4 regions of the Pseudomonas medicaginis genome follow, and region 3 is predicted to be linked to each of the others. Evidence: predicted binding sites of a transcription regulator. Region 3 holds the regulator's gene; each other region holds the start of a gene.

The links. The regulator sigma-54, encoded in region 3, starts transcription at its own class of promoters, with help from an activator protein. The targets are predictions, from matches to a motif close to ANTGGCATNNANNTTGCTNT.
Region 1: ACMTA2_RS23605 (circularly permuted type 2 ATP-grasp protein) is a predicted target of sigma-54. The motif match lies at 3,303-3,322, and genes of this name have one in related genera.
Region 2: glnK (P-II family nitrogen regulator) is a predicted target of sigma-54. The motif match lies at 3,625-3,644, and genes of this name have one in related genera.
Region 4: ACMTA2_RS08915 (flagellar basal body rod protein FlgF) is a predicted target of sigma-54. The motif match lies at 2,717-2,736, and genes of this name have one in related genera.

Annotation. Positions count from the first base shown of each region.
Region 1 covers NZ_OZ221631.1:5,415,606-5,421,484, forward strand. The annotation lists gene ACMTA2_RS23595 (transglutaminase family protein) at 102-905, opposite strand; gene ACMTA2_RS23600 (alpha-E domain-containing protein) at 902-1,852, opposite strand; gene ACMTA2_RS23605 (circularly permuted type 2 ATP-grasp protein) at 1,862-3,271, opposite strand; gene ACMTA2_RS23610 (ribonuclease E inhibitor RraB) at 3,661-4,002, opposite strand; gene ACMTA2_RS23615 (hypothetical protein) at 4,205-4,441, opposite strand; gene ACMTA2_RS23620 (START domain-containing protein) at 4,583-5,191, opposite strand; gene ACMTA2_RS23625 (YkgJ family cysteine cluster protein) at 5,246-5,500, opposite strand; gene ACMTA2_RS23630 (translation initiation factor 2) at 5,649-5,879, opposite strand, start outside.
Region 2 covers NZ_OZ221631.1:7,104,384-7,110,262, reverse strand. The annotation lists gene ACMTA2_RS31510 (aldose 1-epimerase family protein) at 1-115, shown strand, start outside; gene ACMTA2_RS31505 (YifB family Mg chelatase-like AAA ATPase) at 122-1,615, opposite strand; gene ACMTA2_RS31500 (sensor histidine kinase) at 1,876-3,153, shown strand; gene ACMTA2_RS31495 (accessory factor UbiK family protein) at 3,171-3,431, opposite strand; gene glnK (P-II family nitrogen regulator) at 3,846-4,184, shown strand; gene ACMTA2_RS31485 (ammonium transporter) at 4,218-5,552, shown strand; gene ACMTA2_RS31480 (secondary thiamine-phosphate synthase enzyme YjbQ) at 5,765-5,879, shown strand, end outside.
Region 3 covers NZ_OZ221631.1:1,302,523-1,308,401, reverse strand. The annotation lists gene ACMTA2_RS05630 (KpsF/GutQ family sugar-phosphate isomerase) at 1-467, shown strand, start outside; gene ACMTA2_RS05625 (KdsC family phosphatase) at 468-992, shown strand; gene lptC (LPS export ABC transporter periplasmic protein LptC) at 1,000-1,569, shown strand; gene lptA (lipopolysaccharide transport periplasmic protein LptA) at 1,556-2,101, shown strand; gene lptB (LPS export ABC transporter ATP-binding protein) at 2,101-2,826, shown strand; gene ACMTA2_RS05605 (RNA polymerase factor sigma-54) at 2,991-4,487, shown strand; gene hpf (ribosome hibernation-promoting factor, HPF/YfiA family) at 4,564-4,872, shown strand; gene ptsN (PTS IIA-like nitrogen regulatory protein PtsN) at 4,885-5,349, shown strand; gene rapZ (RNase adapter RapZ) at 5,352-5,879, shown strand, end outside.
Region 4 covers NZ_OZ221631.1:2,017,865-2,023,743, reverse strand. The annotation lists gene ACMTA2_RS08930 (flagellar basal body P-ring protein FlgI) at 1-279, opposite strand, end outside; gene flgH (flagellar basal body L-ring protein FlgH) at 322-1,017, opposite strand; gene flgG (flagellar basal-body rod protein FlgG) at 1,090-1,875, opposite strand; gene ACMTA2_RS08915 (flagellar basal body rod protein FlgF) at 1,925-2,662, opposite strand; gene rffA (dTDP-4-amino-4,6-dideoxygalactose transaminase) at 2,838-3,989, opposite strand; gene ACMTA2_RS08905 (metallophosphoesterase family protein) at 4,041-4,718, opposite strand; gene ACMTA2_RS08900 (ATP-grasp domain-containing protein) at 4,699-5,676, opposite strand; gene ACMTA2_RS08895 (NAD-dependent epimerase/dehydratase family protein) at 5,673-5,879, opposite strand, start outside.

The DNA of each region.
Region 1 (5,879 bases), 3.0 Mb from region 3:
CCCGCGGGGCTGCGCAGCAGCCCCTTAAAAAGCTTGCGAGCACTTCGCACTCGAGCGGGGAGCAAGCTCCCCTCGCCACAGAAACTCCCCCCGTCGGAGGATTACTGTCGTTGCACCGTGATCACCGGCGCCGGTGGCACGACCAGCTTGGCGTGCATCTGCTCGCAACCGCCACCGCGACGCATGCCTCGCACCGGGCAGGCGTCCAGGTAATCCAGGCCCACGGCCAGCTTCAGGTGGCGCTCCGGACGGGCCAGTTGGTTGGTCACGTCGAAGCTGTACCAGGCGTCGTCAAGCCAGGCCTCCGCCCAGGCATGGCTTGCCAGGTGTTCGCTCTCCTCGCTGAACAGATACCCCGAGACATACCGCGCTGGCACGCCCAGGCTACGCGCGCAGGCCAGGAAGGCGTGGGTATGGTCCTGGCACACTCCGCTGCGACCGGCAAAAGCCTGGGCCGCACTGGTTTCGATTGCCGTGGTGCCAGGGGTGAAGATCATGTGCTGGTTCAGCCCATGCATCAGGTCGATCAGCGCCGTGCGATCGCGACGCTGCTGGCATTGCTGCGCGGCGAAGGTTCGAAGGGCTTCGTCCGCTTCCGTTAGCCGGGTGAAGCGCAGGAACGGCAGCGCCGACTGGCTTTCATGCTCGGCTTCTCGCAACGGATCGATATCCACCTGCCCACGGGCGCCGATGATGACTGTTTCGTGGGGTTCGTCCAAGGTCAGTACGTGAAGGATATTGCCGAACGGGTCCAGCTGCGCACGCACCGGCCGGGGCAAATCCAGTTGCCAGCTCAGCACATGCTGGCGTTCGCTGTCGTGGGGTGTCAGGCGCAGGTATTGGATGCTGGCGCGAACCTGGTCTTCATAGTGGTAGGCCGTTTCGTGGCTGATCGAGAGTCTCATATGACCTCCAGATAGGAACTGTGAATGGCGTTGCCCAGTTCACGGACCCGTGGGATGAATTCGGTGAGCCAGGCATGCAGGCCCCCGTCGAGGATTTCGTTGATGCCGGTGTAGCGCAGGCGTGCGTCCATTTCCGCCGCCAGCCGTTGTGCCTGCCGACCGTTGGTGCCCGGCAGGCTCGCGAGGATCTGGTTGATTTCTTCGGTGCAGGCGCGCAGCGAACGCGGCACATCGGCGCGCAACAGCAGCAACTCAGCCACATGGCGAGCGCCCGGGGCATCACGGTATATCTCGGTATAAGCCTCGAAGGACGACAAGGCCCGCAACAAGGCGCTCCATTGGTAATACGCGTGGGCCGTGCCATCGCTGACCGCGTTGGCCTGGTCACCGGCCATTTCGTAGCGGGCGTCGAGCAAGCGCAGGGTGTTGTCGGCCCTTTCGATGAAGGTCCCCAGGCGAATGAAGCGGAACGCGTCGTTGCGCATGATGGTGCCGTAGGTTGCGCCGCGAAACAGGTGGGATCGCTCCTTGATCCACTCACAGAAACGGCTCATGCCGTAGCGATTCAAGCCTTGCTCGGCGATACCGCGAATTTCCAGCCAGGTGGCGTTGATGTTCTCCCACATGTCGGCGGTGATTCGCCCACGTACCGCGTGGGCACTGGCCCGCGCGGCACCGAGGCAGCTGTAGATACTGGCCGGGTTGGCCGCTTCCAGGGCAAAGAAATGCAGCAGGCGCTCGGCGTGCAGGTCGCCGTGTCGCTCCCGATAATCATCCAGCGTGCCGGTGATCAACAATGGCATGGCCAGCTCATGCAGGCCGTTGCCACGCCCGTCCTGGGGCATCAGTGACAACGAATAGCTGATATCGAGCATCCGCGCGAGGTTTTCCGCCCGCTCCAGGTAGCGCGACATCCAGTACAGGTCCGAGGCGGTTCTACTTAACATGGCAGCTCCTCAATCCTCGACCACCCAAGTGTCCTTGGTACCGCCACCCTGGGATGAGTTCACCACCAGGGAGCCTTCGCGCAGCGCCACCCGCGTCAGTCCGCCAGGGACCACACGGGTCTCGCGGCCGGCCAGCACAAACGGACGCAAGTCGATGTGGCGCGGGGCGATGCCGTTTTCGACAAAGGTCGGGCAGGTCGAGAGCGACAGCGTCGGCTGGGCGATGTACGCGTGTGGCTTGGCCTTGATCCGTTCACGAAAGGCGTCGATTTGCGCCGTCGTCGCGGCCGGCCCCACCAGCATTCCATAACCGCCCGACCCTTGGGTTTCCTTGACCACCAGGTCGGGAAGATTCGCCAGTACGTGGGAAAGCTCAGCAGGATTGCGGCACTGCCATGTCGGAACGTTCTTCAGGATCGGCTCTTCGTCCAGGTAAAAACGGATCATGTCGGTGACGAATGGGTACACCGACTTGTCGTCGGCCACGCCCGTGCCGATGGCGTTGGCCAGCACCACGTTGCCGGAACGGTAGGAGGACAACAGGCCCGGTACGCCGAGCATCGAATCCGGATTGAAGGCCAGTGGATCAAGGAACGCGTCGTCGAGGCGACGATAGATCACGTCCACCGCCTTCGGCCCATCGGTGGTGCGCATGAACACGTTGTCATCCCGTACGAACAGATCGGCGCCTTCCACCAACTCCACGCCCATCTCCCGGGCCAGGAACGCGTGCTCGAAGAATGCGCTGTTGAAACGCCCCGGCGTCAGCACCACGACACTGGGGTCGTCCAGCGGGCTGGAGCTTTTCAAGGTATCGAGCAGCAGGTTCGGGTAGTGGTCGATGGGGGCGATGCGCTGGGCGGCGAAGAGTTCGGGGAACAGGCGCATCATCATCTTGCGGTCTTCGAGCATGTAGCTGACGCCACTGGGGGTCCGCAGATTGTCTTCGAGCACGTAGTAGGTGCCGTCACCGTCGCGTACCAGGTCGACACCGCAAATGTGAGCATAGATGTCACGGTGCAGGTCAAGCCCTTGCATCGCCAGTTGGTACTGCTCGTTGGCCAGCACCTGCTCGGCGGGAATGATGCCGGCCCGGATGATCCGTTGTTCGTGGTAGAGGTCGGCCAGGAACATGTTCAGCGCCTTGACCCGCTGGATGCAGCCGCGTTCGACCACCCGCCATTCACTGGCCGGGATGCTGCGCGGGATCGTGTCAAAGGGGATCAGGCGCTCGGTGCCCTGTTCGTCGCCGTAGAGCGTGAACGTAATGCCGGCACGATGAAACAACAGGTCGGCTTCGCGCCTGCGTTGCGCCAGCAGCTCGTCAGGCGTGTCGGCCAACCAGCGGGCAAACGCCTGGTAGTGCGGGCGGACCTGGCCGTGGGCATCGTACATTTCATCAAAACCGCTGCGGATCATGCCGTACTCCTTGTCACCCTCGCAGCAAGGCTTCGCAAGCCCCGTGCCATCGGCATAAACGCTTTATGATCAACGGGTTGGAATCTCCGCTGACAGGTCGCGCACTTTTACGGTGCAGCAAATGCCCCCATCCCGCTGTTCCCCGCTTCATTGCGACGCAGGCCGTCGCTCTGCTGAGCATAGTCTCGGAAAAACGACGCAGCTTGATCTGGATACAGTTAGGTACAAAACGTGGGGAAGTGATTGTGGTGTGTCAGCGGGTAATCATTTTGAGAGTGCCGCCGCCATCGCGAGCAAGCTCGGCTCCCACAGGCGTTCTCGATTAGCTCACAGACATGAAAACGGCCGACACAAAGGTCAGCCGTTGCTGTGGTTGCGGGGAGTGCTTGTCAGGCCTGAAAGCGCCGGATCTCTTGCTTGACGCCCCAGCCCTCGATCACGCCCCCCAGGGGTTCGACGACGGCCTCGAAGTCTTGCTCGAAGTCGCCAATATCATCGTAAGTGGCGTACATCACCCGGCTCAGTTCCAACGACCAAGCCCCGTCGTCCCGTGCACTGATCTGCGCGTTCAACGATTCGCCCCGAAAATGACCTGCCGCCCTGCGCGCCCGCTCCTCGTCCGGGAAAATGGCGTAGAACTCAATGGGATGGAATCGGGAAAAATCGAAACCGCCTTCTTTCATGCGGCGCAATACGCTGGTGCTGATGTCTTCTTGATAGGCTGTGCTCATGAAACGTCCTCCTAAAACCGATGGATAGACTTTCCGTCTTCCCGTGCATGAAGCCCTCAGGCTGCAAGCGATACGGCATCAAAATGACCGTCGGGACACAAGCATGTAGCTGACAAGACCGGACCTTGGCGATCCTTTCGCTGATCTCAATTGCAGAGTAGCCGCAAGTGGCAGTCGCTGCCAAGCGAGACCAGGCACCGTTTCATGAAATCGGTGTAATGCTGATGATTTCGATACTGTGCTGGGACTTGAGGTTCTTGACGGTGGGATCTTCAGTGCGACCTTCCAGGTCGTTGAGATCCAGTTGGGCAGAAACAGGCAGCATTTTTTCGCGAATCAGTTGTGCAGCCTGCTCCATCGTAGGCTCCTGCTCGTAGTCGAACTGCTCGGCGATGGCTTCGCCATGATCATCCACGAAAGTGATTTCCCACTTTTGCATCGGTGTCTCCTTGATCAATTCAGGGCCTGGCTTACCTTTATCTCGACATTGAGGTCCGGACAATCGTTCCGCCGGGCGTCTGGACGGCACACATGAAAAGACCGCCTCGGGGGGCGGTCTCTCTTGTGCTGCCTCGGCCGACTATTTTTCGGCGCGTTCCCTCAGGGCCTTGAGGGTGTTGAACGGCGCATCCACCACGAACTTGTTCGCCAGCCAGGATGGCACGTCCCCCCCCGGCTCGGTGTGCACTTGATAAACGACTTCGATCTGGTCCGCGCCTTTTGGCGTGAATGTCCAGAAGCCTTCGACCTGGGCCACTCGCACGAAATCTTTTTCTTCAGGCAGGTACTTGGGCATGCCCTTGAGCTTGCGGGTCAGGCTACCATCGGCGCCCTCCTCGGTGGTGATTTCCAGCACCGAGTCCCGAGGCGTCACCGGCCATGGCGTATTGAACTGAGTGTAGGTCCAGCTCTGATTGCCTTCGTGCTTGAGCAATTTCTGGCTCTTGCATTCATGAATCCAGGCACAGGCGCCGACGACATCTTCCTGCAAGGCCCGAAGCTTGGCCATGGTGGTTTTCATCACCGTCACGCCGCGATAGGCCTTGTATTTGGAGCCCGCCACCTCACTGAGGGAAACCTTGATACCGTCCTGCTCCTTGGCAACCTGCCAGTCCTCTGCCTGGGCGGTGGCCGTTGCCAGCAACACGGTCAACCCACACAACACAGCCATACGATGCAGCGAACCCATAGTTCTTTTCCTTATTGTCCAAGTTCGTTCAGTTAGGAGCCGTTCATTGACTCATTACGCTGCCGTGATTTGCTCCCACCAACCGATCAGCCGGATGGCCTCTTCACTGCTGCTGCCGCAAACCTCGATGTCGGCTTCGAACGCCGAGCACACCGCCGGGCGCTCCGGCTGGCCGAAGATCCGGCACAGGTTATCGACCGACAATTGCACGCAACGTTCTCCCGCCGGCTTGCCTTGGGGCATGCCCGGGATAGGTGAACTGATGGAAGGGGCGATGCAACAGGCGCCACAGCCTTCACGGCATTTCATGACGACAACATCCTCACGACAGGTAATGGTTAGTAACAGAACACAGAGTAACGGCTAAAACACTCGTTTTAAATTACCGTCTGCGTGTTTTTTTGCCCACGGCGGGATGACCGAATGGTCAGCGACGAACTGCAGGCCTGCCGAAAGTTTATTGCTTGAATTCGAAATCCAGCGCTGCGCCTTCCACCTCATTGCGCTCCTGATTGCGCAGTGGCAGCTGCATTTCATTGCTCAACAGGCGGCCATTGAGCTGGAACGGTCCGGGTTTCTCTCCAAACATTGACGGCAAGAGCGGCTCCCGCTTGGGCAACGGCACCTTACCCGGTGGCTGCAGTTCCTCGACCATGTCATGGGGCAGGCTCAGGTCCAGCTTGGCCGG
Region 2 (5,879 bases), 1.3 Mb from region 3:
CCTGTTGGCGGACAAGGGCGCTGTGGATAAGGCGCTCAAGCGCATCGATGCGATCCAGAACGGTCAAAAGACCGAGGTTCGGCAAACACCGTTGGTAGACCTGAGCAAACCATGAAGTGGTTCAAGCCGTAGCCGGCCGGTACTGCAACGCTTCGGCCAGGTGCTCGCGGCGAATGCACCCTGCTTGCTCCAGGTCCGCCAGCGTCCGGGCGACCTTGAGCAAGCGGTGGGCAGCGCGCAACGACAAGGTCAGCCGTTCGCAGGCGGTCTCCAGCCAGGTTTCGTCGGTTGTGGATAACTTGCAATGCTGGCGCAACCCCGGCAGGTCGAGGAAGGCGTTGGCGCAGCCTTGGCGGCCGTGCTGGCGTTCCCGGGCTTCGGCTACGCGTTCGGCAACCGTGGCCGTATCGTCCCCGGATTCGCGCTTGGGGTTCAACGCTGTGGCCTCCCGGGCGACGGTCAGGTGCAGGTCGATGCGGTCCAGCAGCGGGCCGGAGAGTTTGTTGCGATAGCGCTGTACCATGTCCGGGGTACAGGCGCAGCGGCCACTGGGTTCGCCAAGATATCCACAGGGGCAGGGATTCATCGCCGCCACCAACTGGAAACGCGCAGGAAAGCGCACTCGGTCCCGGGCGCGAGATACCACGATGTGCCCGGACTCCAGCGGTTCTCTCAAGACCTCCAGCACCTTGCGGTCGAATTCCGGTAGCTCATCCAGGAACAGCACGCCATGGTGGGCGAGGGTGATCTCCCCTGGCTGCGGTTTTGACCCGCCCCCTACCAGCGCCGGGCCGGAAGCCGAGTGGTGTGGCTGGCGAAACGGACGCTGCGGCCAATGGCTCAACGGCACGCAACTGGCCACCGACTGGATGGCCGCGACCTCCAGGGCTTCGCTTTCGGCCAGCGGCGGCAACAGCCCGGGCAAGCGGCTCGCCAGCAGGGTCTTGCCGGTGCCCGGTGGCCCGCTGAACAACAGGTTGTGAGCGCCCGCGGCAGCAATCAGCAAGGCCCGCTTGGCCCCGGCCTGGCCCTGTACCTCATTCAGGTCGGGGTAGGGCTTGCTGGCCGAGAGCAGGCCATTGGAAACGAACGGCTCGACCGGTGTGTGACCATTGAAGTGCGCCACCGCTTCGAGCAGATGATCCACGGCAATCACCTTCAGCCCCGAGGCCAGGCAGGCTTCCTCGGCATTGGCCCTTGGTACCACCAGCATGCGCCCGGCCTTGCGCGCCGCCAGCGCTGCGGGCAATACCCCACGTACTGGACGCACCGCGCCGGACAATGCCAGTTCACCGAGGCATTCCACGTCGTCCAGCGTCAGGGTCGGCACCTGCACGCTGGCCGACAGGATCCCCAGGGCGATGGCCAGGTCGAAGCGCCCGCCGTCCTTCGGCAGATCCGCCGGGGCCAGGTTCAGGGTGATGCGCCGCGCCGGGAAATTCAGCCCCGAGTTGATGATCGCGCTGCGCACCCGATCCTTGCTTTCCTTCACCGCCGCCTCCGGCAGGCCAACCATCGTCAGCGACGGCAAGCCATTGGCGAGGTGGACTTCAACGGTAACGGCAGGAGCCTCGACCCCCACTTGGGCGCGGCTGTGGACAATGGCGAGCGACATGAATCGTTCCTTGAGTGAATGGGGGTCGCGTCCTGCGACTTTTGAAGGGTAGTCGTGGGGATGAACTTGGGCGCAGCAATAGAGGGGAGAAAATTTGGCAGGATGTTTCGACAGCCAGTGACGGCCGAGGGGCGGCAAGGGCGATACGGTTCAGCGGCTGCCATCCTTCACCCGTCCAAGCGAAATGCCTGGGACCGGCCTAGACTTCGATTTGCCCAGTCGGCACTTGGCGGTATCAACGGCACAGGGAGGAAGTGGCCATGAACGATCTGCTGGCTCTGTTAACCGACAAGCGCTTCATGCCCCATGGGCACTGCTACATGTGGCGGCCAGATTTGCTGTGGACCAATGTCATCGCCGATGGTTTGATCACCCTGTCCTACGTCACCATTCCCTTCACGCTCCTGTACTTTATCCACAAACGCAAGGACGTGCCGTTCGACTGGATGCTGGCGGCCTTTGGCGTATTTATCCTGGCCTGCGGGACCAGCCACGTGATGGAAATCCTGACCATTTGGCAGCCTTATTACTGGTTGTCGGCGCTGGTCAAGGTGATCACCGCGATAGCTTCGGTGATTACCGCCATCCTGCTGGTCCGGCTGGTGCCGGCGGCTCTGAAGATCCCCAGCCCGCAACAATTGGCCAAGGTCAACGAAGAGTTGCGCGAGGCGCAGGCCGAACTGGTGACCACTGCGCGCCGGGCCGGCATGGCGGAGATCGCCACCAATGTGCTGCATAACGTGGGCAATGTGCTCAATAGCGTCAATGTCTCAGCCCAGGTTCTGTACGAGAAGGTGCACACCTCCAAGGGGCCCGGGGTGGCCAAGGTCGTCCAGTTGATGAAGGAGCATCCTGACGACCTCGGCGACTTCATCAGCAGCGATCCGAAAGGGCGCGCCCTACCGGACTATCTCGACAAGCTGGCCGACGCGCTGGCCGCCGAGCAGCAGGGCATGATCGCCGAGTTGGCGCAGTTGACCCGCCGAATCGACCACATCAAGGAAATCGTCGCCACCCAGCAATCCTATGCCGGCAATGCCAGCGTCCTGGAGCCGGGCTCGTTGCGGGAGTTGGTCGAGGATGTCGTGCGCATTTGCGATGTGTCCCTGGCCCGCCACCACATCACGCTGGTCAAGGAGTTCAGCGATATCCCGCAAATGCCACTGGACAAGCACCGCGTGCTGCAGATCCTGGTTAATCTGATCAACAACGCCAAGCAGGCGCTGGACGCGGGTGTGAACCGGCCGCCGCAGATCATCCTGCGTCTGGAGGTCGTTGACGAGGGGCGCGTGCGGGTCGAGGTCGAGGACAATGGCGAGGGGATAGCACAGGACAATCTTGCGCGGGTGTTCGAGCACGGCTTCACTACGCGTGTCGACGGTCACGGCTTTGGTCTGCACAGCGGCATTCTGGCGGCGCACGAAATGGGCGGCGAGCTGACGGCGCAGAGCGCGGGGCCGGGCAAGGGCGCGCTCTTTATCCTGGAGCTGCCGCTCGCGCTTGCTCAAGATGCATCGCAGTGGGCCGCGAGTGGTTAAGTCACCCGGTGGGTGGCTTATTCCTGTGCTGGAGCCAGTCGCGCTTCCAGCTCAGCGACCTTGGCCTCCAGGCTTTCCAGCCGCGCCCGGGTCCGGGCCAGCACAACCATCTGGCTGTCGAATTCTTCCCGGCTGACCAGGTCCAGTTTGCTGAAGCCGCTTTGCAGCAAGGCCTTGAACTGGCTTTCGATTTCACTCTTGGGCAGTGGCGTGTCACCACTCAAGAGGCGGGAGGCGTGGCCGCTCAGGGCGTCGAGGAGATCTTTGGGCGCAAGCATGGCAGGTGTCCTGAAAACAATGGCGGGCAGTGTATCACGCAGTGTCTATAGTCAATTCGCGAGCCAGGGATGCACGCTTTTCGCGCATTGGGTCGGGCGTTACTGCACTGTTGTTGTGCGTATCGTTGCGGTTGGTGTTGCGGTGCAGGTCGAGCAAGTGGCTAAAGGGTTGAAATCAGGGGGTTTGGGTGCAGATGGCAAGGTTTCTGCTTAGAGGCTGATGACCCATGCACTGATGCAGTCGCTGTGACGAATGCAGTGCAGCAGGCGGAACGGGGAGTTCCGCCAGGATCGGTTAACTGGCACTTGTCGGGCAACTTGGGCCGACGACGCGTTACAAAGCCAGGCACTGCGCTTAGACTTGAGTCGGGTTTGTTTTCCTGGGGCAAGTCCACCAATTCGGGAGAAAGTTTCATGAAGCTAGTCACTGCCATCATCAAGCCGTTCAAGTTGGACGACGTGCGCGAGTCGTTGTCCGAGATCGGCGTGCAGGGCATTACCGTCACTGAGGTCAAAGGCTTCGGTCGGCAGAAGGGTCACACCGAGCTGTATCGCGGCGCGGAATACGTGGTCGATTTCCTGCCCAAGGTGAAGATCGATGTCGCCATTGACGACAAGGATCTGGACCGGGTGATCGAGGCAATCACCAAGGCCGCCAACACCGGCAAGATCGGTGACGGGAAGATCTTTGTGGTCAATCTGGAACAGGCAATCCGCATCCGTACCGGCGAAACCGATACCGACGCTATCTAAGCCGCCCAACCCAACGCCCCAGGAGAAAACAATATGACTCTGCGTAAATTCGCAGGGCTAGGAGCCCTGTTGTCCTTCGCAATGCCTGGCCTGGCCATGGCAGAAGAAGCGGCAGCCCCCGTCCTGAACTCCGGCGACACCGCCTGGATGCTCACCGCCACGATTCTTGTACTGTTCATGACCATTCCCGGCCTGGCACTGTTCTACGGTGGTATGGTCCGGTCGAAAAACTTGCTTTCCGTGATGATGCAGTGCTTTGCCATTACCGGTCTGATCAGCGTGTTGTGGGTCATCTATGGCTACAGCATTGCGTTCGACACCACTGGCATGGAGCAAGGCGTCGTCAACTTCAACTCCTTCGTCGGTGGCCTGGGCAAGGCGTTCCTTGCGGGCGTCACGCCAGCCAGCCTGACCGGCCCGACGGCGCTGTTCCCTGAAGCGGTGTTCATCACCTTCCAGATGACGTTCGCCATCATTACCCCGGCCCTGATCGTCGGCGCATTTGCCGAGCGGATGAAGTTCTCGGCCATGCTGATCTTCATGGGCGTGTGGTTCACCCTGGTGTATGCACCGATTGCACACATGGTCTGGTCCGGCAACGGCGGCCTGATGTGGGACTGGGGCGTGCTGGACTTCGCTGGCGGCACCGTGGTGCACATCAACGCGGGTATCGCCGGCCTGGTGGCATGCCTGGTATTGGGCAAGCGCAAAGGCTTCCCGACCACGCCAATGGCGCCGCATAACCTGGGTTACACCCTGATGGGCGCGGCCATGCTGTGGGTCGGCTGGTTCGGCTTCAACGCCGGTTCCGCTGTCGCTGCCAACGGCACTGCCGGCATGGCGATGTTGGTGACCCAGATCGCGACCGCTGCGGCCGCGCTGGGCTGGATGTTTGCCGAGTGGATCACCCACGGCAAGCCAAGCGCGCTGGGCATTGCCTCGGGCGTGGTGGCCGGCCTGGTTGCAATCACCCCGGCTGCCGGCACCGTGGGCCCGATGGGCGCCCTGGTCATCGGCCTCGCGGCGGGCGTGGTGTGCTTCTTCTGCGCTACCAGCCTCAAGCGCAAGCTCGGTTATGACGATTCCCTGGACGCCTTCGGCGTGCACGGTATTGGCGGTATCCTCGGCGCGATCCTGACCGGTGTGTTCGCCGCACCGGCACTGGGTGGCTTCGGCACCGTGACCGACATCGGCGCGCAAGTGTGGATTCAATTCAAGGGCGTGGGTTTCACGGTGGTCTACACCGCGATCGTCACCTTCATCATCCTCAAGGTCCTGGACGCCGTCATGGGCCTGCGTGTTACCGAGGAAGAAGAAGCCGTGGGCCTGGACCTGGCCCAGCACAACGAACGTGGCTACAACCTGTAAGCACGCACGAAAAAAAATGCCCGGTTCGCCGGGCATTTTTTTGTCTGGAATTTGTCATTGCTCACAAGGTGCAGCGGTTTTTCCGACGCCATTTGTTGTGGATGCGACATGGGTTTTTATACCGCCAAAGGCTTACATCGAAGCAAGAATATTAGGGCCTTTGTTTTTTCCCAGAGCGCGCTAGAATGCGCGCCGAACGTGCGGAGATCTGTATGTGGCAACAGACGCTGATAACCCTGCGGGCAAGGCCCCGGGGCTTTCATCTGGTGACCGACGAGTTGCTTGCCGGCCTGCCTGAACTCAAGGCGTGTCGGGTCGGCCTGTTGC
Region 3 (5,879 bases):
CCGTGGCGCTGCTGGAGGCCCGGGGCTTTACTGCGGAAGATTTCGCCTTCTCCCACCCGGGTGGCGCCCTCGGCCGTCGCCTGCTGCTGAAAGTCGAAAACGTGATGCACGCGGGCCAAGAGTTGCCACAGGTTGTGCGCGGCACGCTGCTCAAGGATGCGTTGATGGAAATGACCCGCAAGGGTCTGGGCATGACCGTGGTCCTGGAGACCGACGGCAAGCTCGCCGGGATCTTTACCGACGGCGACCTGCGCCGCACCCTGGACCGCACCATCGACATCCACAGCACGACCATCGAGCAAGTCATGACGCCCCACGGCAAGACCGCCCGCGCCGAGATGCTCGCCGCCGAGGCCTTGAAAATCATGGAAGACCACAAGATAAGCGCCCTGGTGGTCGTCGATGACGAAGACCGTCCGGTGGGCGCCCTGAACATGCACGACTTGCTGCGTGCGGGAGTCATGTAAATGAACACAGACCTGTTGCAACGGGGCAAAACCATCAAGCTGGCCGTGTTCGATGTGGACGGCGTACTGACCGACGGTCGCCTGTACTTCCTCGAAGACGGCAGCGAATTCAAGACCTTCAATACCCTCGACGGCCAGGGCATCAAGATGCTGATGGCCGCTGGGGTGCAGACCGCTATCATCAGCGGACGCAAGACCCCGGTGGTCGAACGGCGCGCGAAGAATCTCGGCATCCCGCATCTTTACCAGGGGCGCGAAGACAAACTGGTGGTGCTCGACGAGCTTCTGGGTCAACTCAACCTAAGCTATGAACAGGTGGCGTACCTCGGCGACGACCTGCCGGACCTGCCGGTGATTCGCCGGGTCGGCCTGGGCATGGCGGTCGCCAACGCGGCCAGCTTCGTCCGCGAGCATGCCCACGGCGTCACCACGGCGCGAGGCGGCGAAGGTGCGGCCCGTGAATTCTGTGAACTGATCCTGCGCGCCCAGGGCCGACTCGAAGCGGCCAACGCCGCGTACCTGTGAGCCAATTATGCTGAGCAAAAAGATTCGCACCGTTGTGGTGTTTGCCTGTATCGCGGCGATTTTCGCCGCGGTGGGCTATTGGAACATCAGCCCCGAACGGTTTCTCGACCAGCCGGCAGCCCAGGTCGAGGAGCGGATCGACTGGTACGCGACCAATACCCACACCCTGCAGTACCTGCCCGACGGCAAAGTGCAATATGAGATGACGTCCGACAAGGTCGACCACGTAAAAGCCACTGACATTACGCTGGTCACCAAGCCGGACCTGAACATGTTCCGCGGCACCGAGTTCCCGTGGCATGTGCAGAGCGAGCACGCCGAAGTCAACTCCGGCGGCACCGAAGTGGAGCTGATCGACTCGGTGCGCATTGCCCGAACCGACGAGAAAAACCGTACGACCATCATCACCAGCACACGCATGACCGTGTTCCCACAGCAAGAATATGCGCAGACCGAGCAACCCGTTAGAATCGACGGCGCCGGGGGTGTATCGACCGGCACGGGAATGAAAGCGTATTTGAAGGAAAGCAGGATACACCTGCTATCGAACGTAAGAGGACAGTATGAAGCTCGCTAAAACCCTCCCTATTTTGCTCAGTCTGGGCGCAGCACTGGGAAGCGCGAGCGCCTGGGCTCTTCCCACCGACCGCGACCAGCCTATCCGCATCCAGGCCGACGACGCGCAACTCGACGACAAGAACGGCGTCGCCACCTATAAAGGCGACGTGATCATCACCCAGGGCTCCATGAAGGTCACCGGCAACACCGTGACCATCACCCGCACCCAGTCCGGCGATATCGACGTGGTGACCTCCGTGGGCAACCTGGCCTATTTCGAGCAGATGCAAACCGCGGGCGATACCAAGCCTGTACAGGGCTACGGGGTAACCATCCAGTACCACGCCTCCCAGGACCGCGTCGTGCTGATCGACCGCGCCAAGGTCGTGGACAAGGACAACAACGTCACCCAGGGCGAAAAAATCGTCTACGACACCAACAAGAAACTCGCCAGCGCCGGTCGCGCCACCGGCAGCAAGGTGACCGAACAGCGTCCACGGATCGACATGGTGATCCAGCCCAAAAAGAAAACCGAGCAGAAGGCCCAGTAATGGCAACTCTGAAAGCTCAGCACCTGGCCAAGAGCTACAAGAGCCGTCAAGTCGTGCGTGATGTCAGCCTGTCCATCGACAGCGGCCAGATCGTCGGCTTGCTCGGCCCCAATGGCGCGGGCAAGACCACCTGCTTCTACATGATCGTCGGCCTGGTCCAGGCCGATCAGGGTCGCGTACTGATCGACGACCTGGATGTCAGCCACCAGCCGATGCATGGCCGGGCGAAGGCCGGTATCGGCTATCTGCCGCAAGAAGCGTCGATCTTCCGCAAACTGTCGGTTGCCGACAACATCATGGCGATCCTCGAGACCCGCAAGGAACTGGACAAGGCCGGTCGTCGCCAGGAGCTGGAAAGCCTGCTGCAGGAATTCCACATCAGCCACATTCGCGACAACCTGGGCATGAGCCTGTCCGGGGGTGAACGGCGCCGCGTGGAAATCGCCCGCGCCCTGGCCACCGCACCAAAGTTCATCCTGCTCGACGAACCCTTCGCCGGCGTAGACCCGATTTCGGTGGGCGACATCAAGCAGATCATCCACCACCTCAAGGCCAAGGGCATCGGCGTACTGATCACCGACCACAACGTGCGCGAGACCCTGGATATCTGCGAAACCGCCTACATTGTCAATGACGGCCAACTGATCGCCGAAGGCGACTCCGCCGCGATCCTGGCCAATGACCTGGTCAAGGAAGTGTACCTGGGACATGAGTTCCGCCTGTAAGCTCACGTGTCTGGCGAATTGCCAGAGCGTCGTTTAATTTAATTATGGCGACGCTCTAGGCAAACACTTCAGTTTCAGGCATATAATTTGCTTAAGTTTGGCGCTCCGGCGCCCTGTAGTGGATGGCGCATGTGCGCCGGCGAATAAGGTGTTAAGCCCCTGCCATGAAACCATCGCTAGTCTTGAGAATGGGCCAGCAGCTGACGATGACACCGCAGCTGCAACAGGCCATCCGCCTGCTCCAATTGTCGACCCTGGACCTGCAACAGGAAATCCAGGAGGCCCTGGAGTCCAATCCGATGCTCGAGCGCCAGGAAGAAGGCGACGACTTCGATAACACCGACCCCCTGGCCGACAACGTCGAGCAGAAAACCAACACCGAGATCCCGGAACCATCCTACCAGGAAGCCGCCCCAACGGTGGACAACCTCGAGGATGGCGAGTGGAACGAGCGCATCCCCAACGAGTTGCCCGTGGACACGGCCTGGGAAGATGTCTACCAGACCAGTGCCAGCAACCTGCCCAGCAGCAGCGATGACGACGAGTGGGACTTCACCACCCGGACCTCGGCCGGCGAGAGCCTGCAAAGCCACCTGCTGTGGCAATTGAACCTGGCACCGATGTCCGACACCGATCGCCTGATCGCCGTCACCCTGATCGATTGCATCAACAACCAGGGCTACCTGGACGAGACCCTCGAAGAAATCCTCGAAGCCTTCGACCCCGAGCTCGACATCGAGCTGGACGAGATCGAAGCCGTCCTCCATCGTATCCAGCAGTTCGAACCGGCCGGCATCGGCGCCCGCAACCTGGGCGAGTGCCTGTTGCTGCAACTGCGCCAGTTGTCCGCCAAGACCCCATGGCTGTCCGAAGCCAAACGATTGGTCACCGATTACATCGACCTGCTGGGCGGTCGCGACTACAGCCAATTGATGCGTCGCATGAAGCTCAAGGAAGATGAGCTGCGCCAGGTCATCGAGCTGGTACAGAGCCTCAACCCGCGTCCCGGCTCGCAGATCGAATCCACCGAACCTGAGTACGTGGTCCCCGACGTGATCGTGCGCAAGCACAATGATCGCTGGCTGGTGGAGCTCAACCAGGAATCGGTCCCCAAGCTGCGGGTCAACGCCCAGTACGCCGGCTTCGTGAAGCGTGCCGACACCAGCGCCGACAATACCTTCATGCGCAACCAGTTGCAGGAGGCCCGCTGGTTCATCAAGAGCCTGCAAAGCCGCAACGAAACCCTGATGAAAGTGGCCACCCAGATCGTCGAGCATCAGCGCGGCTTCCTGGAGTACGGCGATGAAGCGATGAAACCGTTGGTCTTGCATGACATTGCCGAGGCCGTGGGCATGCACGAGTCGACGATTTCCCGTGTAACCACCCAGAAATTCATGCATACCCCTCGGGGCATCTATGAATTGAAATACTTTTTCTCCAGCCACGTCAGCACCTCCGAAGGCGGCGAATGCTCGTCCACGGCCATCCGCGCGATCATCAAAAAACTGGTGGCTGCGGAAAATCAGAAAAAGCCGTTGAGTGACAGCAAGATCGCTGGTTTACTGGAGGCACAAGGCATTCAGGTGGCCCGCCGTACCGTCGCCAAGTACCGTGAATCCCTCGGGATCGCACCTTCGAGCGAACGCAAGCGGTTGATGTAACAGGCCACGCCACAGCGTTCCAGTGGCAGGCATTTCTGCCTGCCGCTTTATGCACTGGCAACGAAGGAGAAGCTGTATGCAAGTCAACATCAGTGGACACCAACTGGAAGTGACCGAACCCCTGCGCACCTACATCGGCGAAAAACTCGACCGATTGGAGAGGCATTTCGACAAGATCACCAACGTGCAAGTCACGATGAACGTCGAGAAGCTGCTGCAGAAAATCGAAGCCACACTGCATATCCCCGGCGGAGAAGTGGTTGCCAACGCAGAGCACACAGACATGTATGCCGCGATTGACCTGCTGACCGACAAGCTGGATCGCCAACTTAAAAAGCATAAGGAAAAGACCCAGAGCCTCCTCCAGGGCGCTACCGGTCGTTAACCCCCCCAATCCATGATCCGACTAGAAACCATCCTGACCCCCGGCCGTTCCCAAGTGAACGCGCCGGGCGGCAGTAAAAAGAAAGCCCTCGAACACATTGCCAACCTGATCCACCGCGAGGTTCCGGATCTGGAAATGCAGGACGTCTTCGAGGCCCTGGTTGCCCGTGAAAAACTCGGTTCCACCGGTTTTGGCAACGGCATCGCCATTCCTCATTGCCGTCTCAAGGGTTGTACCTCGCCGATCAGTGCGTTGTTGCACCTTGAAACCGCCATCGATTTCGACGCCATCGACGGCGCCCCGGTCGACCTGCTGTTTGTATTGCTGGTACCGGAAGCGGCGACCGATGCGCACCTCGAGCTGCTGCGCCAGATCGCCAGCATGCTGGACCGCAAGGAAGTGCGCGAAAAACTGCGCAGCGCGCCGAGTAACGAAGCTCTGTACCAGGTAGTCCTGGACGAGCAGAACGGTCATTAAACATGCGCATGATCATCGTCAGTGGCCGCTCCGGCTCCGGTAAAAGTACGGCCCTCAACGTGCTTGAGGACAGCGGCTACTATTGCATCGACAATTTGCCCGCCGGCCTGCTGCCGGAACTGGCCGAGCGTGCCCTGATCCACACCGAGCTGGCGCAGCCGCTGGTGGCGGTGTCCATCGATGCCCGCAACCTGCCAAGCCACCTGTCGCGCTTTCCGGAATTGCTCGAGGAAGTGCGCAGCCGGCATATCCAGTGCGATGTGTTGTACCTGGATGCCGACGAAGAGACGCTGCTCAAGCGCTTCTCCGAAACCCGCCGGCGTCATCCCCTGAGCAACGCCAATCGCTCTCTGGCCGAAGCCATCGAGGATGAAAGCCAACTGCTGGGACCGATTGCCGACCTGGCGGACCTGAAGGTCAATACCACGCACCTGAACCTTTATCAGTTGCGCGACACGATCAAGCTGCGCCTGCTGAACCAGCCGGAGCCAGGCACGGCGTTCCTGGTGGAGTCGTTCGGCTTCAAGCGT
Region 4 (5,879 bases), 720 kb from region 3:
CTGGCCAGGCTTGGCGAACGCCGGCAGATCGGCGCTGACCGACACCGCCGCAACGTTCTTCAACTGCACGTTGCCGGAGCCGGCCGGCACCTTGATGCCGAACTGCGACAACATGTTGTTGAAGGTCTGCAGGGTGAACGGGGTCTGGGTCGTCTGGTCGCCGGTGCCGTTCAGGCCCACGACCAGGCCGTAGCCGATCAACTGGTTGGAACGCACGCCGGAAATGCTGGCAATGTCTTTCAAGCGCTCGGCTTGGGCGGCGAAGGCTGCCGACATCATCAGCGCACCGAGCAACAGCTGTTTAAGATTCAACTGGGCCACCTAGAAAGGGAACTTCGGGCTGAGGAAGAAACGGTCGAACCAGCCAGGCTGACTCGCATCGGCAAAGGCACCGGTACCCGAATAGGTGATGCGAGCATCGGCCACGCGGGTGGATGAAACGGTGTTGTCGGTGGCGATGTCGTCGGCGCGAACCATGCCGGCGATGCGCACCAGTTCGTCACCCGTGTTGAGGGTCAGCCACTTCTCGCCGCGCACGACGATGATGCCGTTGGGCAGCACATCGGCGACCGTCACGGTGATCGAGCCGGTCAGGCTGTTGCTCTGCCCGGACTTGCTGTCGCCCTTGGTGGCACGGTCGGAGCCGTAGCCGGCATTGAGGCTCAGGTCGCCGCCACCGATCGGGTTGTTGGTGGTCAGGCTGGAGCCGAACAGCGAGGTCAGGCCGACGCTGGTCTCGCTGGTCTTGTCGATCTGCGAGTTGGCGTTCTTGCTGGCCTGGGTCCGCTCGTTCAGGGTGATGGTGATGATGTCACCGACCCGGAAAGCCTTGCGGTCGCTGTACAGGTTCTGCTCGAAGCCGGCCTGGTAGATCGAGCCATTGTTGGCGGCAGCCGGCAACGGTGTGCGCGGTAACACCGGAGCGTAATACGGGTCATTGGGCCTGGGTGTCGGGGCGACACAGCCCGCGAGCGCGGTGATGCCACTCAGTGCCAGAACAGATACGAAGCGTTTCATGACCCTACCTCTTGGTGTTGCAGGCGACCCAGGGGCCGCCCTGTCTACGTGATGACGGACGTTGCGACGTGATTACAGATTCTGCGTAACGAACGAGAGCATCTGGTCGGCGGTGGAGATCACCTTGGAGTTCATCTCGTAGGCACGCTGGGTGGTGATCATGTTGACCATCTCCTCGACGGTGCTCACGTTGGACGTTTCCAGGGTGTTCTGCAGCGTGGTGCCAAAACCGTTCAGGCCCGGGGTGCCGACTTGCGGCGCGCCGCTGGCGGCGGTTTCCAGGAACAGGTTGTTGCCCACCGCTTGCAGGCCGGCCGGGTTGATGAAGTCGGCGGTCTGCAGGTTGCCGATCACTTGGGCGGCCGGGTTGCCCGCCACGGTGATGGACACGGTGCCGTCACGGCCCACGGTAAAGGTCTGGGCATCGTTCGGAATGATGATGGCCGGCTCCAGGGCGAAACCGCTGGCGTTGACGATCTGGCCGTTGGAGTCGAGGTGGAAGGTACCGTCACGGGTGTAGGACGTGGTGCCGTCCGGTTGCAGGATCTGGAAGAAACCGCGACCGTCGATGGCCATGTCCAGCGGCTGCTCGGTGGTTTGCAGGCTGCCGGCGTTGAAGTTTTTCTGGGTGCCGACGATGCGCACACCGGTACCCACTTGCAGGCCCGACGGCAATTCGCTGTCCTGGGTCGACTGGGCGCCTGGCTGGCGTTTTACCTGATAGAGCAGGTCCTGGAACTCGGCGCGATCACGTTTGAAACCCGTGGTCGAAACGTTCGCCAGGTTGTTGGAAATAGTAGAAAGGTTGGTGTCCTGGGCGGACAGACCTGTTTTGGCAACCCAAAGAGCCGGAAGCATTCGATTCTCCTCGTACGCCTGTTTTTCGGCGCAGCGCTGTAATTAATGATTAGATCTGCAAGACCCGAGCCATGGCTTCATCGCCTTCTTTGGCGGTGTTCATCATCTTGACGTGGAGCTCGAACTGCTTGGCCAGGGCCAGCACCGAAGTCATTTCATCCACGGCGTTGACGTTGCTCGCTTCCTGGAACCCAGACACCAACTGCACGTTGGCATCGATGGGCGCCGGCTGGCCGTCCTTGGTACGGATCGAACCGTCCAGGGCTTTGGTCATGTTCTTGAGGTCCGGGTTGACCAGCTTGATGCGGTCCACCTCAGCCATCACCCGCGGGCCTTCGCCCATGGCGCGGATGCTGATGGTGCCGTCCTGGCCGATTTCGATTTTCTGCTCCGGCGGCACAGCAATCGGACCGCCGTTGCCCATCACCGGCATGCCGTTGCCCGCCCGCAGCACGCCCAGGGCGTCAACGTTGAGGCTGCCGGTGCGCACGTAGCTTTCGCCGCCGTCGGGGTTCTGCACGGCCATCCAGCCCGGCCCGCTGACGGCCACGTCGAGGTCGCGACCGGTTTCCACCAGCGCACCCGGGGTGAAGTCAGTGGCAGGCCGTTCGGACAGGGCAAACGCCCGCGCCGGAAAGCTGTCGCCGAACACGGGCATCGAACGCGCCTGCTCCAGGTCTTTCTGAAAGCCATTGGTGGAGATGTTCGCCAGGTTGTTGGCATGGGCCCGCTGCGCCAGTGCGTTCTGGCTGGCGCCGGTCATTGCCACATAAAGGTACTTGTCCACTGTCGTTCCTCTGCATGCCGGACGTTTGCCGCCCACTGCTGTGTTGCACAGCCTTAAGCAATTTGCAGACCAACTTTTTTTCTGGCGGGCCCAGGCCCGGAAAACAAAGGGCCCTGGGGATGCGGAGGACATTGTTGAATAGTGTGAAAGTCGAAAAACCGGCGGTGTCATGCCGCTAAGTGGCAAGGGCTGCCAATGCGCTGCCGAGCACCTCCACCACCCGATCCTGCTGTTCAGTGGTCAAACCGAGCCACATTGGCAAACGCAACAGACGCTCGGAATAACCGTCGGTGATGTCCATTGCGCCATGCACACGCCCATAGCGCGTGCCACCGGGGGATGAATGCAGCGGCACGTAATGGAACACCGCATAGATGGCTTGGCGCTTGAGCATTTCGAGCACAACCTGGCGCTCCACGCCCGGAGCCAGGAGCACGTAGTACATGTGTGCATTGTGCTGGCAATTTTCAGGAACGATCGGACGACGCATCAACCCTTGCTGCTCAAGCCCCGCCAAAGCAGCATGGTAATGGTCCCAAATCGCCAGGCGGCGCTGGGTGATGGCTTGCGCCTCTTCCAACTGGGCCCACAGGAAGGCTGCCGTCATTTCGCCGGGCAAAAATGAGGAGCCCACCTCTTGCCAGGTATATTTGTCCACCTCGCCCCGGAAGAATCGACTGCGGTCGGTGCCCTTTTCCCGGATGATCTCGGCTCGCAGCGCCATCGCAGGGGCGTTGGCCAGCAAAGCCCCACCCTCCCCCGAGATCACGTTCTTGGTTTCGTGAAAACTGAATGCCCCGAGATCACCGATACTGCCCAAGGCTTTACCTTTGTAGGTCGACATCACGCCTTGCGCGGCGTCTTCAACCACCGCCAGCCCATGCTTATGGGCAATCGCCATGATCGCGTCCATCTCGCAGGCCACGCCGGCGTAATGGACAGGCACGATCGCCTTGGTCCGTGACGTGATCGCCGCTTCGATCAGGCGCTCGTCCAGGTTCAGGGTGTCGGGGCGTATATCGACGAAGACCGGTACCGCACCGCGCAACACAAAGGCATTGGCGGTTGAGACGAAGGTATAGGAAGGCAAGATGACTTCGTCGCCAGGCTGGATGTCCAGCAGCAAGGCCGCCATCTCCAGCGCAGCAGTGCATGAGTGGGTAAGCAACGCCTTGTTGCAACCCGTCTGCGACTCCAGCCAGCGGTGACACCGCTTGGTGAATGGGCCGTCACCGGCGAGCATGTTGCCGAACTTGGCCTGGGCAATGTAATCCAGCTCCTTGCCGGTCATGTACGGGCGGTTGAAGAATATCGTTTCGTTGCTCATTGCAAACTTCCCTGAGTGGGCGTGGACATGAGTGGCGCGCAGCATACAACCTCAAACCGCACTGATCCGCCCACCTATCTGACTGCCGATATCGAGATTTTCATAGAAGTACGGGGTGAACCCGGCCTTCTTCATTGCCTGTTGGGTTTCACTCACATCGTATTGAACCCGGTGCAGATTGAAGGCTTCGCCGTCCCAGGTCGCGAAACCTGCCCGGGGATCACCATCACGTGGCTGGCCGACTGAACCGGGGTTGCAATAGACCTTGCCCTCACCCGTCCACAAGTACTGGACATGGGTATGGCCTGAGGCGAAATATCGGCCAGGCAATGGCGCGAAATACGCTTGTGAGGGGCGCACGTATTCGTCCAGCGGATCGTTCCAGCCACCATGGACAAGGCTTAATTGATCCTGGGTCGAGCGCTCCGGGAGCGATGCCAGCCAGGCCAGATTCTGCGCAGTGATGACGCCCTGCTGATAATCGAGGCAGGCATTGGCGCTATTGGAACGAGGGCAACGCTCATTTCTGGCCAGGTACCAATCATGATTGCCCATCACAGAGAAAATGTTTCGCTCGCGCAGGGCCTCGCAACACTCGTTGACCTGGCTGTAATAACCGGCCGTATCGCCCAGGCAGATAATCCGCGACACACCCAGCTCATCCAGCTTGGCAAGCACTGTTCGCAAGGCACTGTAATTGCCATGTACGTCAGAAATGATCCCGATCATAGACAATGAAGTCCTCTATATAACGAACAGCGAAACCACTGCCCATGATGGGCTCGGCCGGTGTCTTGCCTGCGAGGTAATAATCCAGGCACATGGCCGCCTCGTTGTAACCAAAGGCGCGTCGTATCGAACTGGTCGAGGAGATGCGCGGATTGATCTCGAGCAGACGCCAGGACCCCTCGCTGCCACGACGGAATTGCAAGTTGGTCGGTCCCACCGGCTTGAAGGCGCGACACAGCCGGGTGACGGTCTCATCCAGCGAGTCATCCTGGTACACCCAAGCCTTGGCAGTAGACCCGTCGGAGGCCAGCTTGCGCTGGAAAGCGATCATCGGACCAGTGGCACCTAGGCCATCGCCGAACGCCGCCACGGTGAACTCGTCGGCCGCACTGCCAATGATGGGTTGCGCCATGAGGTAATCACCGAGCAGGGCCGCGTGAGGCGTAAAATCGCGCTCCTCGCGAACCCAGACCAACCCTTTGGACGCGTAGCTTCGGCGCGGCTTGAGCAGGAACGGCAGGCCCAAGGCAGCCTTGAGCGAGTGAAAATCCCCTGCCAGCAGGCTGGGAATACGGCTGGCATCCCCCAGCGCCACCAGTGCCTGGTCCATTGCCCACTTATCCTTGGACAAGTCGATCAAGCGCTGGTTGTTGAGCACGACCTGACAATCGAATGCCGCCAGCAACGCTCGGTTATCCGACAGCCAATGGACATCCTGTTCGATCCCGGGAATCAGCAGATCGACCTCGTGTCTGGCCAGCGTATCGCCCAGCCACTGGCCGTATCCCGGGTCAGCGGTCAAGGGGGCCTGCACGAACACATCGCTCCAGCCACGACCGACGGCATCGTCGTAGATATCGGTGCCGACCAGGCGAACGCAAGGATCCGCCGCACGCAGCGACTTGAGTAGGCCGTAGCCCATGATGGCCCCTACGCCAGTCACCATGACCGTCTTCATGACAAATTCTCCCGGTGCACCCTCATCCGCTCAAAGCCCCGGCGAACATCTATTCGCGGAGTGAATCCCAGTTGCTCGTACAACTCATGCCCGCAGTCAAAGGGAGGCAGATCGGGAATATCGTTTTTTTCCGGCAGGAAGCGAACATCCAACGGCTTGCCAAATGCCTCGAATGCGGCCCGGGCAATCTCGGAAAGACGGGG